Regions from separate parts of the Paenibacillus sp. FSL R10-2778 genome, predicted to be linked through region 2. Evidence: predicted binding sites of a transcription regulator. Region 2 holds the regulator's gene; each other region holds the start of a gene.
The links. The regulator LexA, encoded in region 2, represses DNA repair genes until DNA is damaged. The targets are predictions, from matches to a motif close to CGAACATATGTTCG.

Region 1 (3,257 bases), 1.4 Mb from region 2:
AAATTCACGGCTCAACAAAAAAAGGAGCTCCGCGGCTCCTCATTACTTTTTTTCTTATCTCGTGTACCTTAAAGGCAATAGCTCAGTGATTTCATATTTAGCTAATCGGTCATCCTCCGATACAATTATCTTGCAGTCTATTCCATAATCCGCAATTAACTCTCGGCACATGCCGCAGGGAGAGACTACTTTAATCTCTTTTTCCTCGCTGTCTGGGTCAGAATGCCTTACCGCAACAATCGTATCAAATTCCTTATAACCTTCGGATATCGCTTTGCCAATCACCATCGCTTCTGCACAGACTGTAATCCTCCCCATGCTGGCTTCCACATGTACCGCTGTAAAAATCTCTCCTGTTTTAGTACGAAGCGCTGCACCCACATGGTGCCGTCCCCATTCATAACGCCTGGTAATTATATCTTCGGCAGCCGTAATAAGCGTCTGATCCTCAATGGTAATTATGTACTCCATATCCAGTTCCGTCCTCCTTTATTTTACCTAATTATATTAAATCGCACTGAATTATGATATAAGATATACTATTTTAAGTGCCAAAAAAGGAGGAGCAGATTTGAAAGTGAAAAAATGGATCTCCAGTCTCATCATTGTTGCATTACTTGCTTTGGCTAGTTACTGGTTTGAACAAAACGGAGAGCCTACAGACCCCTCGTCTCCATCCGATTCGAGTGTTGTTCAGCTAACCTTCCCATCAGACCGCTATCCTGAGACCGCCAAACATATTCAGGATGCCATTGCGAAGGGTGAATCCGCCACATGTACGATTAACCGAGAGCAGGCTGAAGAGAACCGTAAAGAGTCCTTAAAAGGGATTCCCACTAAAAAGGGGTATGACCGGGATGAATGGCCAATGGCTATGTGTAAGGAAGGCGGCGTTGGTGCCGACATTGAATACATAACGCCAAGCGATAACCGCGGGGCAGGAAGCTGGGTTGGCAATCAGCTGGAGGATTATGCAGACGGAACCCGGGTAGAATTTATGTTTAAATAACGGTCTGTCTGACCAGCCCCAGGCAATAGAATAGCCCCACCTGGCATTCGCCAGATGGGGCTACACTGCACATCAGCTAACTTAGAATAAGCAAGCTTTAGTGATGATAACCAGCAAGATGAAAAGTACCAGAATTGCTCCTGTTGAAGTCCAAGGACTACACACCGGACCTACTGATGCTGGACTTACTACCGGACCTACGTTACAACCACAACCATGTTCCATTCCCATTTTCAATTCCTCCTAATGATTAATGACTACAGCACAAGATATGTAAAAAGGAGATAAGCCGTTTGGGCGAATTGGCAAACAAATGCCAATCACCTAATGAATTGAAGGTAGACAGTCGATAAACAGGATATACACAAAGGAGGTGCAATATGGATATAGCTGCATTATCAATGGCAATGAGCCAAGCATCCTTAGCTCAAAATGTTGGGATACAGGTCATGAATATTGCCAAGAATCAGGCTGAAACCCAGAGCCAAACCATGGTGGAAATGCTGGGCAAAAGCGTTGCTCCTAATTTGGGAAAAACACTTGATATTAGTGTGTAATTGCTTTATGCTAAGGATACATGAGAACGAATGTTCCTGTGTATCCTTAGCATTTTTTTACTCTACATAGCCCTTCGGGCTTTTCTTTTGCACATTTATGCGAACATACGATCCCATTAGTGATTTATTAGTGATTTTAAACGAGGTGAATAAGTTGGAGAACATGAAATCATATTATCAAATGACTGTGCTTGAGAAATGGACAGAGGATTTATACAAGCGATTAAATCTTCATCAGCCTTCACAAATTTCAATATCGTATATTGCAGAGCGGCTTAATATCTGGGTTCATTATTTGGATGTGAGAAGCAAGAGCATTGAAGCGTCTGCAGGGATGTACAGCCTGTTTATCGACAACCGCCTTCCAGCCAATCTTCAACGGCTAGAGTTTCTTCATGAACTGTGTCACCTCCTTCGCCATGGCAGTGATAATCAGACCTTGATGCCAGAGCATTTCACGCGGGCACAGGAGGATGAATCCGAGCGTTTTATCTTGTATGCGGCGATGCCTTACTCCATGATCTCCCGCATGACATTGCCTGAGCAACGGGAGGATGCCATCTCCTATCTCGCAGCAGAATTTCAAGTTCCTGCCGAGCTGGCCTTACAGCGGATTGATCAGATCCAAAGACGTGTGTTCCAAGGGCAATTATTGGCCGTGATGGGAAGAAACGAAGAACGACTGACACATATTCGCAACGGATCACGGAGATAATAAGCTTAGTTGCAATAGTGCTCTGCATATTCATTTATGGTGGAATTTCTCGTGAGGGGGAACGACATGGAAGCCATTAAAGTAATTGAATTATTACTTACTCATCCGGATTATAATGTAGATGCAGTACACCCCGAAATCCCGGATTTCGTGGGCATTGAGACGATTGAGGTGGATCACGAAACGGGGACCTTCTCCATTTTATTGCAAGAACCCAAAGAGGACTAAAAGAGAATCATTATTCTTCATAAGTTAAAAGGCAGCAAATATAGTATGTCCCGGCAATTCTTCTTTCGCTTACGCCTGGATTACTATCAGTATTTGCTGCCTTTTTGTATAATCTGTTATGCAGATACAAACTGTATCACACCAATAAGAATTAGAATAACAAATACACCGACAAAACCCCATATTTTAAAACTATAAGATTTTCACCTCCGGCAGCCTCGGACTTGCCTGGTCCTCCAGCATCTTAATTTGCTGCTCCAGCTCCAGTATTTTCTCTTCCTCCTGCGTCATATATCTATGAATGACATACCAGTCTCAGTATATTATCTTATACTATATACAAATTATTTATATGGAGGGAATTAATGAAGAAAAAAACAAAACTAATCTTCATCGTTCTAATCCTTTTAATCTATGGAATAACATCCTTATCCTTCCACTACTTCCAAAATCATATGAACAGAGAAGTCATTCATTATCTAGTAGAGACGAGAAATTATAAGAAAGAAGATTTTGATAAAGTATACACCCAGATTGCCAAAGCTCCCCTCGTAAGTACCACGGTGATTTTTGCAGACGAACCCTACGCAAGATACTTTTATCGAAAAGAAAATGGAAGGATCTTTCAATACAGCAGGGCTCCTGTTAAAGGTAATGATCCTAGCTATACATATAAACATATCGAGGAGAATCTCCCGTGAAGGAGTTGCCCTATAAAAAAGACGCGTTTGTCCAGCAGTCAGCACTT
Region 2 (3,257 bases):
TTCATCGGTGTCCTTAAGGATGTTAATATCTGCACTTGTTGCAGTAGTTTTGCTGTTTTGATGTCTTTTGGATACTTTTGAAAGGGTAAGTGCGTTAACCACAATCTCGGATCCCATTACATTATCAAATGAGTATAGCTTTGCTACTGCTTTTTTGTTACTCTTCGGATTTTTGGTGCCAATTGCTAATTTTTTATTAGGCTCGTTAAGTGCGATCAAGTGAGATTGATTGGGGGGAATGAATGTTTTGGTGAAGCTGATGTTAAAAGATGAGGTCGCATTAACTAGCTTAGAAATTTCAGATGAAGCAGATAGCGTTTTCAATTTTATAATGGCGGCACTTAGAATTAAAACAACTCCTAAAATAGCAAATAAGTACATCAGGATAATCAGCATATAATCACACCTCCTAGTTATTTCATTAGACTCAAATTGTTGCTTATTGAAAGATATGCCTGAATGATCTCCACTAGTATCTTTTAAAAGGGAAATTCGTGGAATTATAGGATCGACTTCACGATTAACCCAAAAAAAGCACCCAGAGAAACCTTCCGATTCTGCAAATGATGCAAAATTGGGGGTTGCTGAAAGAGTGCTTTTTAAGGTGATTATGTAAACCTATAGAAAATTGAAGGCAGTGATATGATCGGTATAAACAATCAGCTGTTTGTATTCGATCGGAGTCCCATAACTAGCATAAGGTCTTACAGTAACGTCATTGAGGACAACAAAGTTATAGCTGAAATTTTTATCAGGGTGTTCTGCTCCCAAATAAGATATGTATTCGTCTACAATTACATCATCCATCAAAGATTTTAAATCAAATACATCCTCTTTGTTGGAGACGGTTGGAGAGACGATTCCCTGAATGCTGCCAAAAGAGGTGAGCAAATTCACTTTTTTTCCACTAGCTTGTTCATCATTTAAAAGTAAACCGGACAGCTTACCCAGTGCATCGACTTTAAAATCGACGAGGGTTCTAATTTTTGAATTATTCAAACTAAACACATCCTTTTCAATTTGCAATCCTGTTAACAATATTCGACATATAATCACCAAACTCCTAGTATGCTAATGAAAAAATACTTACTTATGTAATGACCCCCATTTTTTAATGTGATTTGGGGGTTGCCGAGCCTCCATTCGAATTTAATTTCTTATCGTTACTCGTGTGCCTATAGGGACAATAGCAGCGAGTGCTAACACATCCTCGTTGTACATCCGGATGCAGCCGTGGGACACCTCTTTCCCAATGGAGGAAGGGTCATTGTTTCCATGAATTCCGTAGTGTGGTTTAGACAGTCCCATCCAAAAAACACCGAAGGGACCCCCTGGGTCGGGTTGTTTGTTAATAATAGTGAATTCACCCACTGGGGATTGGGTTAACATCTTACCGATGCCGACAGGGAAACCTCTAATCACAATATCATTGTCCAGAAGATATAACATTCGTTGGGTCAGATCTACAATAATTCGGTAGTTGGGCATTATACGCAACACTCCTTTCTAATTAGGATATGAGCAGAACGCCTAAAGGGTTATTCATAGAAAATGGCCATTTTAGCCATTGGGAACAATTGTTCGTAAGTGGTTGGAAAGCAAAAAAACGTAGAAAAAAGGCTGTTCCGCATATGCGGAACAGCCTTTTATGTTAGAAGTGCATACTTAGTGGATATCTCGAAACAATCCGATGACTCTTCCGAGAATAGTTACGCGATTAAGGCGAAGCGGCTCATAAGCTGGATTCTCCGGCTGAAGCCGTATATGATCACGTTCCTTGTAAAAGGTCTTAACGGTTGCTTCATCTTCTTCGGTCATGGCTACAACGATATCTCCGTTGTCCGCTGTTTGTTGTTGGCGAACAATCACATAGTCACCATTCATAATGCCTGCGTCCACCATACTATCACCCATGACAGACAGCATAAATACTTTGTTGTCACCTACATAGTGAGTAGGAAGTGGGAAGTAGTCTTCGATATTCTCTGTAGCAGTGATTGGTACCCCGGCGGTAACTTTACCTACGACAGGAATCCGTGAGATGGTCTGCGCGAATTGGTGAACATTCTCTGAATCCTCTTGGCCTAGTAATTCTATTGCACGTGGCTTCGTTGGATCTCGACGAATAAGTCCCTTCTTCTCAAGCCGGTCCAAATGACCGTGAACTGTGGAGCTGGAAGCAAGGCCAACAGCTTCTCCAATTTCCCGGACGGAAGGTGGATAACCCTTGCTGCGGACTTCGCTTCGTATAAATTCCAGGATCGCCAGCTGGCGACTTGAAATCTTTGACATTGGAATCAACCCCATATAGTAATGTTTGGGAAAATTATAACATAGAACTACCGTTCGCACAAACATAAGTTCTAACTATTATAAATATTAATCTGCTAGAGTTAAAAAATGGTAGACAAATGATAATAAAATGAACCGCTTGAGTCTCTCAAAAAAAAGAGAACAATTGTTCTGAAATAGTATTGAACAAAACACATGTTCGTGTTATTATAAATTCGAAAGTAAGAACAAGTGTTTGGAGGATGATGATTATGCTAAAATACAGTACATACCGCAGCATCTACGACAAGGCCCCAGTGGTTGAATCTATAGGACATAATGACGTTGCCCGTAATTCCGCTAAGGTGAAAGAGATAACGGAACGTTTGCTTGGAGGGATGATTTCGTTGTTCCGTCAAGATTTCTTTATTAAGTTAATATTGATTTTCGTGCTAGTATTATCTGGCCTAACAGTAGTGGGAAATGTGTTTGCAGGATCGACGACTATAATGAAGGAAGAGAAGCGGATTGTGGTTGAACGTGGAGATACACTATGGAGTATTGCCCTTAAGAATAAACCAGCTGATATGAAGACAGTTGTTTATATAGAAGGAATTAAACGTTCAAGTGGGATTAAGAGTAGTCAAATTAACGCTGGAGACATACTTACTTTACCTATTTATTAATTTTCTGAGAACATAATAGAATGACCAGTAGAGCTTGCAGGGAGTAGACCTTGACAAGCTCTTTTTCTCATGGCAGAGTTAGAATTAATTTATAGGGGGAGGGAAAGTATTGAATATTGATGAGTTGGTCGCGCGAATTAACGAATTGGCACGCAAACAGAAGAGCGTAGGCCTTAATCAAGAGGAAGTGGCGGAACGCGCCAAGCTTCGTGAAATTTACCTGGGGAATATCCGCAATAACTTCCGAGCACAATTAAATACTATTGAAGTAGTAGATAACGATGAACATGAACAAGGTAA
Region 3 (3,257 bases), 1.5 Mb from region 2:
GCAACACAGAAACCGGTTCCTTCCGGGTGCGGATGATTATCGCTTGGTTTATGGTGAAGCGGACTTTTTGCCGGGGCTTATTGTAGATCGATTCGGAGATATTTTGGTTGTGCAGCTGCTTACCCTCGGAATGGACAAGCGGCGTGCAGAAATCGTCGAAGCATTGGTGCAGGTTATGGCACCGCGCGGAATCTATGAGCGCAGTGATGTTAGTGTGCGCGAGCTTGAAGGTATGGAGCAGACAACGGGTGTGCTGTACGGGGAATGTCCAAGGCATGTAACCGTGAGCGAGAATGGCCTGAAGCTGGTCGTTGATATTGAAGAGGGCCAGAAGACAGGTTACTTCTTTGACCAACGTGAGAATAGAGCTTCCATTGCTCCGCTCATGAAAGGCTGGGGAGGACGAAGCGGCATTACGCTTCAGGAAATTGAAACTGAGGATGGTTCACTACAGACCTTACCAGTTAATAAGAGCGGCAAACATGTAACGTTCCCTTATTGGGACGGTGCGACAGTGCTGGAATGCTTCTCGCATACGGGCAGCTTCACGCTGCATGCCTGCAAGTATGGCGCGAAAAAAGTAACCTGCCTTGACGTTTCAGCACACGCCATTGAGAGTGCCAAAGTGAATGTGGAGCTGAACGGCTTTAGCGATCGTGTTGAATTCGTAGTGGATGATGCTTTTGCATATCTACGGAATCAGGTTAAAGGACTAGAGGAACGTTCTGAACGGGCGACAGTTGCCAGTGGAACAGAGACGGCAGCAGCTGCTACAAATCCTAAATCCGGAGGCAAAACAGCCAAAACCGACACATCCAAGCCGATGACGGCAGGTGGAGGAAGAACTTGGGATGTAGTCATCCTAGACCCTCCGGCGTTTGCCAAAACCAAAAGTGCAGTAGCTGGCGCTTGCCGTGGTTACAAGGATATCAATCTGCACGGGATGAAGCTGGTGAACGAAGGCGGCTATTTGGTTACCGCAAGCTGTTCTTACCATATGCAGCCAGATCTGTTCCTCGAAACGATTGCCGATGCTGCTAAAGATGCTGGCAAGGTGTTGAGACTTGTAGAATGGCGGGCCGCAGGCAAAGACCACCCACAAATACTTGGCGTTAACGAAGGACACTATCTGAAGTTTGCGATTTTTGAAGTGCGGAGTAAAAAATAAGCCTGAAGATCAAAAGGTCTACAGTGCCAAGTAACAAATAAGATAAAAGGGCTGGTCGTAGGGTGGCCGTGAGTCGGCTGTAAGGCAAGTAGTGGCCAACGGACTCAGATGACTCTATTTAGCGTAAACAGCCCATTAATGAATTCTTACGGACCCTAAAGGCGCTATTGCCCCAATAACACCCGTAATGCAGCACATTTTCGAAGAATAGCGTCAGTGGGGTCCGAAAAGTTGCCATAACAGCACTGAATCCACGAATAACGGCTCCTGGGTCCCTAAGTAATTAATGAAACAAGCCTAGCCGAAATGTTGAGTGTTAAATTCGGAATACTAAATAGTAAACAACGAATGATGCTTATTGAATTATGATATGCGGAATGCGGATTACAAAACGATCGGCGTAGAGTGCTAATGTTGAGTGCGGGGTGTTGAGTATTGAACGCTGGATGCTGAACGCCGAACGCTGAACAGTCTAACATTGACCCTATGCTCCGACATTGGCAGCTCCTATCTAACGTTGCACAACTGGCATTAAAAACAAACTAAACACTCTAAAAAGCAAGCCGCCAAAATCCGGAGGTTTGCTTTTTTTATTTGTACTCATAGCTGTTTATCCTTTGTAAAACATTAGAAAATACTAGCAAACACATGTTCCGATTAGTGTGGTTATGATATACTGAGGGGACGAGGAATCACTGAACTTTTTTAAATGGAGTGTAATCAATGGGTGGATATTTCACCCTGTATTCTATATATTTTCTCCGCTACGGAAGGAGTCTATCATTTATGCCGGTAACCTTTTTACTAGGCCGCTCGGGCAGTGGCAAGACAACAAAAATATGGGAATCTATCTCTTCTTCCTTAGAAAAGGAACCGCTTGGTGCGCCGATTATTATTCTTGTGCCAGAGCAAGGTTCTTTTGGAGCAGAACGGGGGCTTCTGACCGTAGGGAATGTGAAGGGAAGCCTTCGGGCGCAGACACTGAGTTTTTCGCGGCTTGCCTATCGTGTGAAGCAGGAAACTGGTGGCAGTGCAAGTCTGCCAATCAGTGAAGAAGGTAAGAAAATGTTAATTTACAAAATCATCAGTCGCCGCAAAGAGGAACTGAAATTATTCGGTGCCTCAGCAGACAGACCGGGTTTTGTGGAACGTCTGAACCAACTGCACACGGAGATGAAACGTTGCTGTTTGGGTTCCACTGATTTAGAGGAACAGCTGTCCGCTATGCGAGGAGCTATTGCAAGAAGTCCTATTCTTGAGGGTAAGCTGGATGATTTGCAGCTGGTTTTTAGCGATTTAGAGAATGAAATGTCCCGTCTTTATATCGATGAAGAGGATCGTTTAGCAGAACTGGCTGAGCATATTCCAGATTCCTCTTACATTCGCGGGGCAGAGATTTGGGTAGATGGGTTCCATGGATTTACTCCGCAGGAATTCGTAGTGCTTCGAGAATTGATGCAGCAAGCTTCGAGGCTGACGGTTTCGCTTACAATTGATCGTCCTTACCCCTATGGAGATCAGTTGAATGAGCTTGAATTGTTTCACCCAACTGCGGTTACTTACATTAAACTGCGTGGAATTGCTGAAGAGCTGGGCATTGATGTATGGGACGAGCTGCTGGAGCCAACGGTTCTTCCGCGTTTTGAAGAAAGTCCAGTACTTGCTCACCTTGAACGGGGATATGATCGCCGGAAGGCTTGGATAGATGCGGATGAACTGGCAAGAGAGGCTATATCCATAGGCGCCGCAGTTTCGCACAGAGCAGAGGTTGAGGGAGCCCTGCGCGAAATGACTAGACTGGCGCGGGATGAAGGTGCAAAATATGGCGAAATGGCCGTATTGATGCGCAATATTGGCGATTACGAGCAGCTGGTTCAGCCGTTGTTCCAAGATTATGGAGTGCCATTTTTTCTGGACCAGAAGGTGAATGAGCTGCATCATCCGCTAGTGGAGTTTATACGTTCCGCATTGGATGTAGTGCGTCGTCGCTGGCGTTATGAGGATGTATTCCGTTGCGTAAAGACGGAGCTTCTGCTTCCGCTAGACGGTAGTATTACGCGTGAAGATATGGATGCTTTAGAAAACTATG

Region 1: a site for LexA is predicted at 1,667-1,680, ahead of NST40_RS23525 (ImmA/IrrE family metallo-endopeptidase). Genes of this name have one in related genera too.
Region 3: a site for LexA is predicted at 1,810-1,823, ahead of addB (helicase-exonuclease AddAB subunit AddB). Genes of this name have one in related genera too.

The regions. Positions count from the first base shown of each region.
Region 1 is NZ_CP151956.1:5,215,333-5,218,589, forward strand. It holds gene NST40_RS23505 (cytidine deaminase) at 55-471, opposite strand; gene NST40_RS23510 (NucA/NucB deoxyribonuclease domain-containing protein) at 578-1,009, shown strand; gene NST40_RS23515 (hypothetical protein) at 1,091-1,240, opposite strand; gene NST40_RS23520 (YjfB family protein) at 1,390-1,566, shown strand; gene NST40_RS23525 (ImmA/IrrE family metallo-endopeptidase) at 1,730-2,281, shown strand; gene NST40_RS23530 (hypothetical protein) at 2,348-2,509, shown strand; gene NST40_RS23535 (DUF3139 domain-containing protein) at 2,875-3,210, shown strand.
Region 2 is NZ_CP151956.1:3,835,857-3,839,113, reverse strand. It holds gene NST40_RS17015 (hypothetical protein) at 1-396, opposite strand, end outside; gene NST40_RS17010 (hypothetical protein) at 619-999, opposite strand; gene NST40_RS17005 (L,D-transpeptidase) at 1,150-1,488, opposite strand; gene lexA (transcriptional repressor LexA) at 1,666-2,292, opposite strand; gene NST40_RS16995 (LysM peptidoglycan-binding domain-containing protein) at 2,544-2,957, shown strand; gene NST40_RS16990 (DUF896 domain-containing protein) at 3,067-3,257, shown strand, end outside.
Region 3 is NZ_CP151956.1:5,342,184-5,345,440, reverse strand. It holds gene NST40_RS24085 (class I SAM-dependent rRNA methyltransferase) at 1-1,168, shown strand, start outside; gene addB (helicase-exonuclease AddAB subunit AddB) at 1,955-3,257, shown strand, end outside.